DNA from 2 places in the Paraburkholderia sp. DD10 genome. Region 1 is predicted to be linked to the other one. Evidence: predicted binding sites of a transcription regulator. Region 1 holds the regulator's gene; the other holds the start of a gene.
What was found. The regulator LexA, encoded in region 1, represses DNA repair genes until DNA is damaged. The targets are predictions, from matches to a motif close to ACTGTATNNNNATACAGT.
Positions count from the first base shown of each region.

Region 2: the regulator LexA is predicted to act here: its motif matches at 3,107-3,124, upstream of imuA (translesion DNA synthesis-associated protein ImuA).

Region 1 covers NZ_CP185393.1:855,060-861,416, forward strand. Annotated here, with positions in the region: gene nodI (nodulation factor ABC transporter ATP-binding protein NodI) at 1-890, opposite strand, end outside; gene ACOCG7_RS19315 (universal stress protein) at 1,167-1,631, shown strand; gene ACOCG7_RS19320 (DUF2939 domain-containing protein) at 1,725-2,381, opposite strand; gene ACOCG7_RS19325 (hypothetical protein) at 2,469-2,813, opposite strand; gene lexA (transcriptional repressor LexA) at 2,877-3,527, opposite strand; gene ACOCG7_RS19335 (sulfate ABC transporter substrate-binding protein) at 3,860-4,900, shown strand; gene cysT (sulfate ABC transporter permease subunit CysT) at 5,039-5,935, shown strand; gene cysW (sulfate ABC transporter permease subunit CysW) at 5,932-6,357, shown strand, end outside.
Region 2 covers NZ_CP185392.1:2,189,267-2,195,623, forward strand. Annotated here, with positions in the region: gene ACOCG7_RS09990 (DUF692 domain-containing protein) at 1-48, opposite strand, end outside; gene ACOCG7_RS09995 (DUF2282 domain-containing protein) at 62-382, opposite strand; gene ACOCG7_RS10000 (sigma-70 family RNA polymerase sigma factor) at 517-1,176, shown strand; gene ACOCG7_RS10005 (NrsF family protein) at 1,173-1,826, shown strand; gene ACOCG7_RS10010 (SDR family oxidoreductase) at 1,848-2,849, opposite strand; gene imuA (translesion DNA synthesis-associated protein ImuA) at 3,143-3,850, shown strand; gene ACOCG7_RS10020 (Y-family DNA polymerase) at 3,780-5,249, shown strand; gene ACOCG7_RS10025 (hypothetical protein) at 5,340-5,498, opposite strand; gene phbB (acetoacetyl-CoA reductase) at 5,527-6,270, opposite strand.

The DNA.
Region 1 (6,357 bases):
AGCCGCAGGAACACATCTTCCAGATTCGCCGGACGATGCAGATAGCGCAGGTCGGCGCGTTGCTTGAGCCGCGCATGCACCGGCTGCGCGTCGTTCACATAGCAGAAGAGCGTCTCACCGCTGATCTCGGTTCGCTCGACAAGCGGCGCCAGTTCGTCGCGCAACGCAACCGGGTCGGGACCGAAGATCTCGATCACGTCGCAGCCGATCTCCGACGCGATCAACGTGCTCGGCGCGCCCTCGGCGATCTTGCGTCCTTCCTCGATCACGCACAGCCGGTTGCAGAGCCGCTCGGCTTCTTCCATGAAATGCGTGGTCAGCAGGATCGTCTTGCCGCGCGCGAGCAACGAGCGCAGCCGCTCCCAGATCAGATGCCGCGCCTGGGGGTCGAGGCCGGTGGTCGGTTCGTCCATGATCAGCACGTCGGGGTCGTTGACGAGCGCCCGCGCGAGCGTCAGGCGCCGCTTCATGCCGCCCGATAGCTCGCTCACGCGCGCATCCGCCTTGCTTTCGAGGCGCGCGAATTCGAGCAGCGACGGCACCATCGCGCGGCATTGCGCGGCGCTCAGTCCGAAGTAACGGCCGAACACCAGCAGGTTCTCGCGCACCGTGAAGTCGGGATCGAGATTGTCGAACTGCGGCACCACGCCGACGCGCGCCCGCGCCACCCGCGCGCGGCGCGGAATCGGCTCGCCGCACAGGCGGATCACGCCGGCATCCGGTGCGGCGATGCCGAGCAGCATGCGCAGCGTGGTGGTCTTGCCCGCGCCGTTGGGGCCGAGCAAGCCGAAGCATTCGCCGGCATCGACGTGAAACGAGAGCCCGTCGACGACTGTTTTGTCGCCGTAGCTTTTCTTGACCTGCTGGAATTCAATGGGGGCTTCGGGCATGGGATCGATGGAGGTTCCGGGAAAAACTCGCCGATGGTGCTAAGGGCCGGGAAGGCCGTCTATTCTAGGGCATCGGCGAGTTGCCGTCGGCGAGCCCGCAGCCGTTCCGAGCGCGTTTCTTGCACTGCCGCAAACCTCGCAAGACAGCCTCGATCCCGATCAAAACCCCGCACGCTCCGGATCGGTGCGCACTTAGCGTTTTCCATCCCTTGCAAGCTGAATTGCGGCGCACCATGATTCATGAAGACCGCGCTTTTCGCGGGTAGGGAGAAAATCATGGCGAGCTACAAGAAAATCCTGCTGTGCTACGACGGCTCGCGCGAAGGCCGCAAGGCGTTGCGTTGCGGCGCCGACCTGGCGTTGGATCTGAAGGCGGAAACGCATCTGTTGTCCGTGGTCGACATGCGTTCGAGCATTGCGCAAAGCGCGGGCCTGCTGACCGATGTGGCCTGCGGCAGTTTCGAGAAGACCGCCCGCGACATTCTGCAGGAAGGGGTGGACTGGCTCACCGAGCGTGGCGTGACCGCGCAAGGGCACTTTGCGTTCGGCCATCCAATCGACGAGATCGCGAATCTCGCCAACGAGTTGAACGTGGACCTCGTGGTGGTCGGTCACCGTTGCCGCACCGGTTTGTCGCGATGGTGGATGGGCGCGGGCAATACGCCGTTGCTCGACCGCGTATCGTGCAGCATCCTGGTGGCGTGTTCCTCCGCGCAGGAGCAGCAGCAAGCGGCGGCTTGATGCGCGGGAAGTGTGGCAAGTGTGGCGCGTGGCCGAGTGCGGTCCTGACAGGAAAACGGTTGCTCTTCCAGCTCCGTTCATGCGAACAGACAATCACTCATTCAAATTGACAGCGCTCAGCTTCCAGGTGAGCAGGCCTTCACGCTGGAAGATCGCCGAATAACGTGCGTCGCCGGCGCCATGCCGGTAAGTAACGACGAACTGGTTGAGGCCGCGATAGCCCGCCGTGGTTTCCGGCGGCTGCGGCGGCGCGGCGTTCTTGTTTGCCGCGCTGTTGGCCGAGCCTCCCGCGGTGGGCGATGCAGGCACGGGCGCCGGCGCGGGTGTTGCGGGCGGATTGTTGGCCGCGGGCGGAGCAGGCGGCCGCTCGCCAGGATTGCCGCGCGGCGGCATGCCGTTCAGCAATGCCGCCACGCCGTCCGGCGTCGCATAAGCGTTCACCAGCGGACCGATCAATGCCACGCCGATCATCGCGCCGATCGCGGCTAATGGATTGCCGTTGCCCTGCGCGTCGAGCCGGCGTGTCAGCAAGCCTGTGACCTCCTGCTTCAGGCTCTCGCGCAACGCGGGAAAGTCGACGTATTGATTGACGGTTTGCGCGTCGCGCGCGTCCGCCGCGCGCTTGAGATTATTCAGCGCGATATACGGCGACGCGTAGACGAACCCCAGCGCGGCGATCACCACAATCACAACCAGAGTGACGATCAAGGGCCGGTTGGCGCCGCGCTTCGTGCGTGTCGAAACTGCCATCGGGTGGGACTCTCCATCGCGTTTGATCTAGCGTGGACCGTGGCCACGCAAAAACGATCCCACGCGACAACGGTATCTGAAAGCCGATCAGGACTCGAATACGGCGCCGTGCACGTTGGCCTCGTCAGCGATGCAGCGATCGATCATGCGGCATACGGCCTCCATGGTGCCGACCATGATGAGCCGCGACGGCCCGTGATAAACCCGAACCGGTGCGCGCCGCTCCGGCTCCGCCATATTCAACCCGGCATTCAACGACACGCGGGCAAAGGCGGGCAACGACGACGGCAAGCTCGATACCCCGTCGGGCGAGTCGAACAGCGATGGCGTGCTGACCGCGGGCGCTCCGCTCACTGAGCAGGGCACCAGCTTGCGCAGACGGCGCAGACGACCGAACTGGCGAAAGGGCAGCAGGCGGGCAAGGCGTTCCATGAGTCTCTCCAGGCGATTCAACGTTGGGGCGGCTGCGATCCGGCGAACCGGCGAGCGGGCGGGTTAAAACTCTCCGGGGCGGATCAGCCCCACGGCGATACCCTCCAGCGCGAAATCCGCGCTGCCGGTTTCAACGAAGATGTTGTCGTAATCGGGGTTCTCGGCGATCAGCTCGATACCGTTTGGCCGGCGCTTCAGGCGCTTGACCGTGACGTCGTCGCCGAGCCGGGCGATGATGATCTGGCCGTCTTTCGCCTCGCTGCGCTTTTGCACCGCGAGCAGGTCGCCGTCGAAGATGCCGGCGTCGCGCATGGACAGCCCGCGCACTTTCAGCAGGTAATCGGGCTTGCTCGAGAAGAGCGCCGGGTCGCATGCGTAATGCTGCGAGATATGTTCCTGCGCGAGTATCGGGCTACCCGCGGCGACCCGGCCGATCAGCGGCAACGACAGTTGCATGATGCTCGCGTGCGGCAGCGTGAACTGGTGCGGCGAGTCTTCGGGGCTGGTGAGAAGGCGTATGCCGCGCGATGCGCCGGCCGCCAGTTCGATGACACCCTTGCGAGCGAGCGCGCGCAGATGTTCTTCTGCCGAGTTGGCCGAGCTGAAGCCCAGTTCGGCGGCGATCTCCGCGCGGGTGGGCGGAAAACCGGTGCGTTCGATGGCCCGGCGGATCAGATCGAAAACCTGCTGCTGTCGTGCGGTGAGTTTTGTCATGGCGCCACTGTATGTATGAACAGGTGGCTGTATTTTTATACAGTATCCGGCGCAATTCAAGCTTTACTTTAAGTTCGTGCGGGCAGGCGACGAAGTGGAGTCGTGGAAACGTCCGAACCGGACGCTCCAACACCCGTTTTCGTGCCGCAACGCCTTATCTGGCTGTCATTACCACTTTTGCGTATTAAAGAATGAAGAAACATTATTTTTAATGATGAAAGCCCTTCGATAGACTGGCCTCCAGTTGGCGCCACGCACGCGTGGCCGCACGCAGACGACGCAAAACAACATCACACGCCGTTTCAACGGACCACAACGCGGAGAAAGTTGGCATGAACCATCGACACACGGGGCTGGCAGGCAAGACGAAGAAACTGATCGCGGCGCTCGCCTTCGGCGCGGCAGCCGCGCTCGGCGTCGCGGGGCAGGCGCACGCCGCCGACACGACGCTGCTGAACGTGTCCTACGACCCGACGCGCGAGCTCTACCAGGACGTCAACCAGGCGTTCGGCAAGGAGTGGAAGGCAAAAACCGGCGAAACGATCACCTTCAAGCAGTCGCACGGCGGCTCGGGCGCGCAGGCGCGCTCCGTGCTCGACGGCCTGCAGGCGGACGTCGTGACTCTCGCGCTCGCCTACGACATCGACGCCCTCGCTAACAAGGGCCTGCTCGACAAGGGCTGGCAAAAGCGTCTGCCCGACAACGCATCGCCGTACACGTCGACGATCGTGTTTCTGGTGCGCAAGGGCAACCCGAAGCACATCAAGGACTGGGACGATCTGATCAAACCGGGCGTGTCGATCGTCACGCCGAACCCGAAAACCTCGGGCGGCGCGCGCTGGAACTACCTCGCGGCGTGGTCGTATGCCGCGCATCAGCCGGGCGGCAACGACCAGAACGCGAAGGAGTTCGTCGGCAAGCTCTATAAGAATGCCGGCGTGCTCGATTCGGGCGCGCGCGGCGCGACCACCAGCTTCGTGCAACGCGGCATCGGCGACGTGCTGATCGCGTGGGAAAACGAAGCGTTCCTGTCGCTGAAGGAGTTCGGCACGGACAAGTTCGAAATCGTCGTGCCGTCCGTGAGCATCCTGGCCGAGCCGCCGGTTGCCGTGGTCGACAAAGTCGTCGACAAGCGCGGCACGCGCAAGCTGGCCGAGGCGTATCTGAACTTCCTGTACAGCGAGCAGGGCCAGGAGATCGCCGCGAAGAACTTCTACCGGCCGCGTTCGAACAAGGTGCCGGCGGAGTTGACCTCGAAGTTTCCGAAGCTGAAGCTGTACACGGTGGACGACTCGTTCGGCGGCTGGACGAACGCGCAGAAAACGCACTTCGCGGACGGCGGCGTATTCGATTCGATCTATCAGCCGCAGTAAGACCGCCGGTGCCGGCAACGGCATCGACCGAGCGACGCGGCAACGCGTCCAATCCGGGCGCGCCCCAGTGGCGCGCTTTGGCCAGCCAGGGCCCGGCGGCCAGAACACGCAGGCGTGAACCCTGAAAGAGCATTGAGCATGACGACGTTGACCTTCCGAAAACCGAGCGCCTTGCCCGGTTTTGGCCTGACACTCGGCATCACGGTGGCTTATCTGAGCCTCGTGGTGCTGATTCCGCTTGCCGCAACCTTCCTCAAGACCGCGACGCTCGACTGGGCGCAGTTCGTGCGCGCGGTGAGTTCGCCGCGCGTGCTCGCGTCGTATCGCCTGACGTTCTTCTCGGCGTTGGGCGGCGCGCTGATCAACGCGGTGTTCGGCTTTCTGGTGGCGTGGGTGCTGGTGCGCTACACGTTTCCGTTCAAGCGCATCGTCGATGCGGTGGTCGATCTGCCGTTCGCTTTGCCGACCTCCGTGGCCGGCATTTCGCTCGCGGCCGTGTACGCGGGCAACGGCTGGATCGGGCAGTTTCTCGAACCGCTCGGCATCAAGATCGCATTCACGCCGGCGGGTGTGCTGGTTGCGCTGACGTTCATCGGCTTGCCGTTCGTCGTGCGGACCGTGCAGCCAGTGCTCGAGGAGTTCGAGCGCGAACAGGAGGAGGCGGCCGCGTGCCTCGGTGCGTCGCGCTGGCTGACGTTTCGCCGCGTGGTGTTGCCGTCGGTGTTTCCGGCCCTGCTGACGGGCTTCGCGCTGGCGTTCGCGCGCGCGCTCGGCGAATACGGCTCGGTGATTTTCATCGCCGGCAATGTGCCGATGAAGTCTGAAATCACCTCGCTGCTGATCATCACCAAGCTCGAGCAATACGACTACGCGGGCGCCACGGCATTGGCCGTGGTGATGCTGGTCGTGTCCTTCCTGATGCTGCTGTTCATCAATACCTTGCAGTGGTACTTGCAGCGCCGCACCGGGCGCGGCGGCGCGGGCCCGGCGCCGGCCCCGGCAAGCGTCGCGGCGATCGGCGGAGGTGTGCGATGAGCCGCCATTCCGCCGACGGCGCGCATCGTGTGAATCGCGCGGATGGGACGGATCGGGCCGCCGTCGCCGTCGCGCCGCGCGCGCCGCTCAACGTCGCGCGCCGGCCCGATCCGGTGACCGAACCGCCGGTGGTGCGCTGGATCCTGACCGGGGTCGCGTTGCTGTTTCTCGCGCTGTTTCTCGTCGTGCCGCTCGTCGCCGTGTTCTATCAGGCGTTGAACAAGGGGCTCGGCTTCTATCTGGAATCGCTCGCCGATCCCGATGCGCTGTCGGCGATCAAGCTCACCGTGATCACCGCGGCGATTGCCGTGCCGCTGAACCTCGTGTTCGGTCTCGCGGCTTCCTGGTGCATCGCCAAGTTCGAATTCCGCGGCAAGGCGCTGTTGACCACGCTGATCGATCTGCCGTTCTCGGTTTCGCCG
Region 2 (6,357 bases), on a different replicon from region 1:
CGGAATCAGGCCGTGGGCATAGTGCGAGGCGCCGGAAGCGGCATCCATGACCCTTCCCTCCTCACGCCGGCTTCAGCTTGCCGCCCTGGATCTTGCTGCAATCGCCGGCGGGCAGCAAAACGAATGACTTGGGGTCGCGCGCCTGGGTGGATTGTCCGGCGCAGGAATGGGCGCCTTCAGCGCAGTCGTTTTTCGACACGGCGTTGATGCCGTAGCACTTTTGCAGTTTGTTCGCTTCCATCCGGGCCATGTTGTCTTTCACGACTTGCGGCATCGTGCTCATGTCCTTCATGGCCTGGGCCTGAACAGGCGCGATCTGCATGGCGAGCGCCAGGCCGATTGCCGAAGACAAGGTCGAGGCCGTCATCCTGTGTTTGTTCATCACGCATCCTCCTGAGGGTTGCGGCCGGACATTGTGGGCCGTGCAGGAAGGTTCGGCCGAGCGCCGCAAAAGGTTACGGTCCGCTCAAACTTTTTCCGCGTGACAATCCGGGCTCCCCGCCACAAAATTTCGGCATGCAACGGCATCCCCCCCCGCCGAGTCCCGTTCCTGGTTCCGAAAGAGAGAGCCTGGCGTCGATCGCGCCGGCCGCTCGGCAAGCGCCGGCGACCCGTCGCGCCGACGGCAAACTCGACTGGTCCGCCATGATGGCCAGCGCGCAAATGGGCGACGCCCAGACCTATCGCCGGTTGCTCCAGGACATCACGCCCTACCTTCGTGCGCTCGCGGCACGACACATCCGCAATGCCGATGACATCGAAGACACGGTTCAGGATGTGCTGCTGACCGTGCACTCCGTGCGCAACACGTATGACCCTTCGCGTCCGTTCGGGCCGTGGCTGGTCGCCATCGCAAACCGGCGCATCGTCGACGGTCTGCGCCGGCGCGGCCGTGTTGGCTCGCATGAATCGTCAACGGAAAATCAGTTGGAAACCTTTGCCGCCGATGAAGCGAACTTAGAGGAAGAGACGGTGAATGCCCGCCTGGTCAGGGAAGCAATCGAGCAATTGCCTGTCGGACAACGCGACGCGATGCGCATGCTCAAATTGCAGGAGATGTCGCTGCAAGAAGCCGCGGCTGCAAGCGGAACGTCGGTTGCCGCGTTGAAAGTCGCCACGCATCGGGCCATGAAACGATTACGGGAGATGTTCCCGCAGCGAGGTAGCAAATCATGACCCGCACCTCCGACCTGATCGACGTGCTCGCCGCGGATGCCACGCCGGTGCGGCGTCTGCGCTCGCCAGCGGCGAGAGCCGCGTGCTGGTTGCTGTTTGCCGCGGTTGTGATGCTCTTCGTCGGTGTCGCGCATGGAGTGCGCGCCGACCTGGCGGTCAAGCTGCATCAGCCGCTATTCGTCATCGGCATGGCCGCGGCCACGGCCACCGGCATTCTGGCCGCCGTCGCGGCATTGATTGCCAGCGTGCCGGGCCGGTCACGCCATTGGCTTCTGTTGCCGGCACCGGCTGCGCTCACGTGGGTCGCCACGATTGGCTACGGTTGCCTGACCAATTGGATCGCGATCGGACCGGAAGGCATGTCTGTCGGCGAAACGGCAAGATGCTTCGCGACCCTGGTACTGGTCGGCATGCCGCTATCGCTCGTGATGCTGATCATGCTGCGCCACGCCGCCCGGCTGGCGCCGGGACCGGTCGTGATGGCGGGTAGTCTCGCGGTCGCTGCAATGACCGCGGTGGCCTTGTCGATTTTCCATCCTCTCGACGCGACCGCGATGATCCTGCTGTGGAACCTCGGCGTCGCCGCGCTTTATCTGGCGTTGAGCGGCCGCTACGGTCAGCGGCTGCTGGATTGGATCGCGCTGCGCTGACGAGCCGACCAGCCACGCCGGCTAGCGGCGCGGCCAGCGCCGCCATGTCAATGCGGCCAGGCTCAGCGCGGCGACAAGCGCAAGCGGACGATGCGTATCGAGCCATAGCGCGCTGCTGTGACGCTTCGCCTCGCCGTCGAATGGACCATGAACGCGATGCGCGCCGGCAACCGGTTGCCATAGATTCGAGGGCGCGGCATCGCTTGCCGGCGCGGCTCTTTGCTGCGCCTGATAGCCGGTGCGGCCGAGATATCGGTCCAGCCAGCCGGGCACGACCTGGTTGGCGACAATCGCCTTGACCGTCGATATCCCGACATACACCTCACGCCGACGATGCGTTGCCGCCCAGACGATCGCGCGCGCGGCGACTTCCGGCTGAAAAACGGGCGCCACCGGCTGCGGAGCGTGGGGCATGCGGTTCTCGGCCCAGTCGAATTGCGGCGTATTCAATGCGGGCATTTGCACCATCGTCAGATGGACGCGGCTGTGATCGTGAAGCAGTTCGCAGCGCAATGCGTCGGTAAAGCCGCGGATCGCATGCTTCGCGCCGCAATAGGCCGATTGCAGCGGAATCGCGCGATAGGCGAGCGCCGAGCCGACCTGAACGATGCAACCGCGATTGCGCGCGCTCATGCGCTTTAACGCGGCCATCGTGCCCCAGACGTAACCGAGGTAGGTCACGTCCGTCACCCGCGCGAACTCCTTCGGCGTCAGGCTTGCCATCGGTCCGAACACGGTGAGCATGGCGTTGTTGACCCATACGTCGATCGGACCCAGCTCCGCTTCCACGCGCGCGGCGGCGGCTTCGACGGCGTCGGCGTCGCTGACGTCGAGTGCGATCGGCAACGCGCGCACGCCGCATGCGCGCACTTGCGCTGCCGTGTCGTCGAGCGCCGCGGGGTCGCGCGCCAGCAGCGCGACATGCACGCCGCGACGCGCGAACGCGAGGGCGGTAGCGCGGCCCACGCCCGCGCTGGCGCCGGTGACCACCACGATTCGCGGTCGAGCAAGCTTGCGCCACATGGTTCCTCCGGTCGACGGTGAATGCGGGCGGGTTCGCGTGGGTTTTGAGTTGGCAGGTTCGTGCTGCATGCGTTGCATGCGGCGTGCCATGCGTTCAGGCGTGACGATTTTGTCGTCTGGGTGCGATTGGGCATTCGGGCAGTCCGCTTGGCGAGTGGCGAGTGGCGTGAGGTTTTCTAATGGCCGTGCCAGCGCCCTCTCCCTGAAAATTTCCCGAAAAAAGTGCCTGTTCGTGGCTACGAAAATCCGTGTAGGATACTGTACATGCATACAGTGATTTTTCCGCAACTCCAATGACCACCGCGCTGCCCGTCCCCGAAGCCATCCACCCGTCGCTATGGCGGGCGTCGCAGCTTGCGCGCAGCCGGGGGCATATCGTGGATACCGGCTATCCCGCGCTATCGGCGGAATTGCCCGGCGGCGGATGGCCGGTCGGCGCGCTGGTGGACCTGCTGGTGCAGCAGGCCGGCGTGGGCGAAATGCGGCTATTGCGCCCCGCGCTCAGCGAAATGGAGAAGCGGCCGATTGCAATGGTGCAGCCGCCGCACGTACCGAACGGCCTGGGCCTCGAATACATCGGGTTGTCGTCCGAACAATTGATGGTTGTCCAGGCTCCGAAGACAGCCGACGCGCTCTGGGCCGCGGAGCAGATTCTGCGCGCCGGCAGTTGCGGCGCACTGCTGTTCTGGGCGCAACACGTTCAGACCTCGTCGCTGCGGCGGCTGCATCTGGCCGCCCAGTCTTCGGAAACGCTGTTCTTCATGATCCGCCCGCTGGCGTCGGCACAGGATGCCTCTCCCGCGGTTTTACGGCTGGCGCTGCGACCCGAACGCGACGGCCTGACCGTCGACATCACGAAGCGACGAGGTCCGGCACGCGCAGAGCCTCTGTCCATTCCCCTGCAACCCACACCTGTTCTGTTTTCGCACCATGCGCGTATTTCTCGCCGTTCACCTGCCCCGGTTGCAGCTCGAGGTCTTCCGGCCGAAGTGGCTGCCTGAGCCCGCGCACGGCTGCGTGGTTCTCGAACGGGACAAGGTGCTCATCGCGGATGGCGTCGCCAGGTCCGCGGGGGTGCGGGTCGGCATGAAACGCGGCGGCGTGCTGACGCTCGCGCTGGAGATCGAAATTTACGAACGCGACGCCGGCCGCGAGCATGCCGCGCAACGCGAGGTCGCCGTGGCGCTCATGCGGTTCTCACCTGATGTCGCGGTTCTCGACGAAGCGGTTGTCGTGGTGGACATCGGCGCGAGCCTGCGTCTCTTTGGCGGACTGCTCGCTGTATGCCGGCAGGCGAAAGCGATCCTCGAAGCCATCGGACTGACCGCGCGGATAAGCGCTGCGCCGACCGGGCAAGGCGCCTGGCTGCTCGCGAGGAACCGGAACCGGCGCGTGCTCAAGGTCGATTCGCTGGAGCAGCAACTGTCGGTGCTGCCATTGGAATCAGTGCCGGAAATCAGGCCGTTTGCCGACTGGTTCACCGGTCTCGGCTGCGAAACGATTGCCGACGTGAGACGGCTGCCGCGCGCGGGCCTGCAACGACGTTGCGGCGAACATCTGCTCGACTCGCTAGACCGCGCTTTCGGCACGGCGCCGGAACTGTTCGAGTGGCTGGCGCTCCCTCCCACGTTTTCCGCCCGCATTGAAATGCCCGATCGTATCGAGCATGCGGAAGCGGCGCTTTTCGGTGCGCATCGTCTCATCGTGCAACTGTGCGGCTGGCTGTGCGCGAAGCAACTGGCGCTGACGGGCGCGACGCTTCTGCTCGAACACGAACGCGGCAGGCAGGCCATCGAGCCGACGCCCATCGAGATTGCCCTGGGCGAGCCGACATGGCGGGAGGATCATCTGGTCCGACTCGTCAGGGAGCGTCTTGGCCGCATTGAACTGACCGCCCCCGTTATCGCGCTGCGGCTCGATGCATCGAACGTGCAGCCCGCCGCACCGGCATCCGATACGCTGTTTCCCGAGCCCGGCGGCTTAGCCGCGGACCACGCCCGTCTCGTCGAACTGCTGGTCGCGCGGCTCGGCGAGGACAACGTGCTCAGGCCCGCGCCAACGGCGGACTACCGGCCCGAAATCGCCAACCGATGGGTGCCGCTCGGCAGCACGTCGGAAAGCACACGGTTGCCGAAAGCGCTTCCGCGGCCCACCTGGCTGCTGGAGAAACCCGTGCGCCTGCTAATGCGAAAACACCGCCCGTTTTACGGTTCGCCGCTGCGCCTCGTGTCGCCTGGCGAACGCATCGAGAGCGGGTGGTTCGATGGCGAACTCGTCACGCGCGATTATTTCGTCGCTCAGGGTGACGACCAGAGCTGTTTCTGGATATACCGCGAGCGCATGAGCAGTCGCGATGCGGAAGAAGAGCCGCGGTGGTTCCTTCATGGCCTGTTCGGATGAAGCGCCACGAATACGGCCTTCGACGGCGCCTCGCCTGCGCGAGGAACGCCGTCAACCCGATCTTCACCACAGGTTAGCGAGAGCGAAAGCTCAACGCCGGGCGCTGCCCAGGCCGTACGCGTCGCGATGATAAGCCAGCCGTCCAAGCAGGTTTCGGCGCATTTGCTCCCGGCGATAGTGAGCGACGACGAATGCTGTCGCCGTCACCAGCACGAATGAACCTACGACGATTGCCACTGCTTCACTCATCGGAACCTCCATTGCTGATCTCCCGGGTTCACTGCAGGTGCTGCCCTCCGTTGATCGCGATGTTGGCGCCGGTCACGAAGCCCGCTTCGCGCGAGCACAGGTAGAGCACGAGCGCGGCAACTTCGTCCGGCTGCCCGAGCCGGCCGACCGGAATCTGCGGAACGATCTTCGTCTCGCGGATTTCCTCGGGCACGGCCATGACCATTTTCGTGGCGATATAGCCGGGCGAGATCGTGTTGACCGTGACGCCTTTTTTCGCCACTTCGAGCGCCAGCGATTTCGTGAAACCGTGCATGCCGGCCTTGGCCGCCGCATAGTTGGTCTGGCCGAACCCGCCCTTGGAGCCGATGATCGACGACACGTTGATGATGCGGCCCCAGCCGCGCTCGACCATGCTGTCGCACACGGGCTTCGTCATGTTGAACACCGAATCGAGGTTGGTGCGGATGACCGCGTCCCAATTGACCTTGTCCAGTTTCTTGAAGCTGGCGTCGCGCGTGATGCCGGCGTTGTTGATCAGGATGTCGACCGGTCCGACTTCGGCCTTGATCCGCGCCGCGCATTTTTCGCAGGAGTCGTAGTCGGCGACGTCGACGCCATACGCGCGGAACTGTCGTCCCTCGGCTTCCATGCGGGCGAGCCACTCGTTCGCACCGGTGTTGCCGGGCGAATAGGTGACGGCGACCGCGTAACCGGCGTCATGCAACTTGATGCTGATCGCCTCGCCCAGTCCACCCATGCCACCCGTTACCAACGCGATCTGCTTTGCCATTGAATCGTCCTCGCAATTACCGGCGGCGTGCCCGTCGGGAGCAACACCGCCCTCAGTCAAATGGGATGTATGGGAATGCCGGATTCC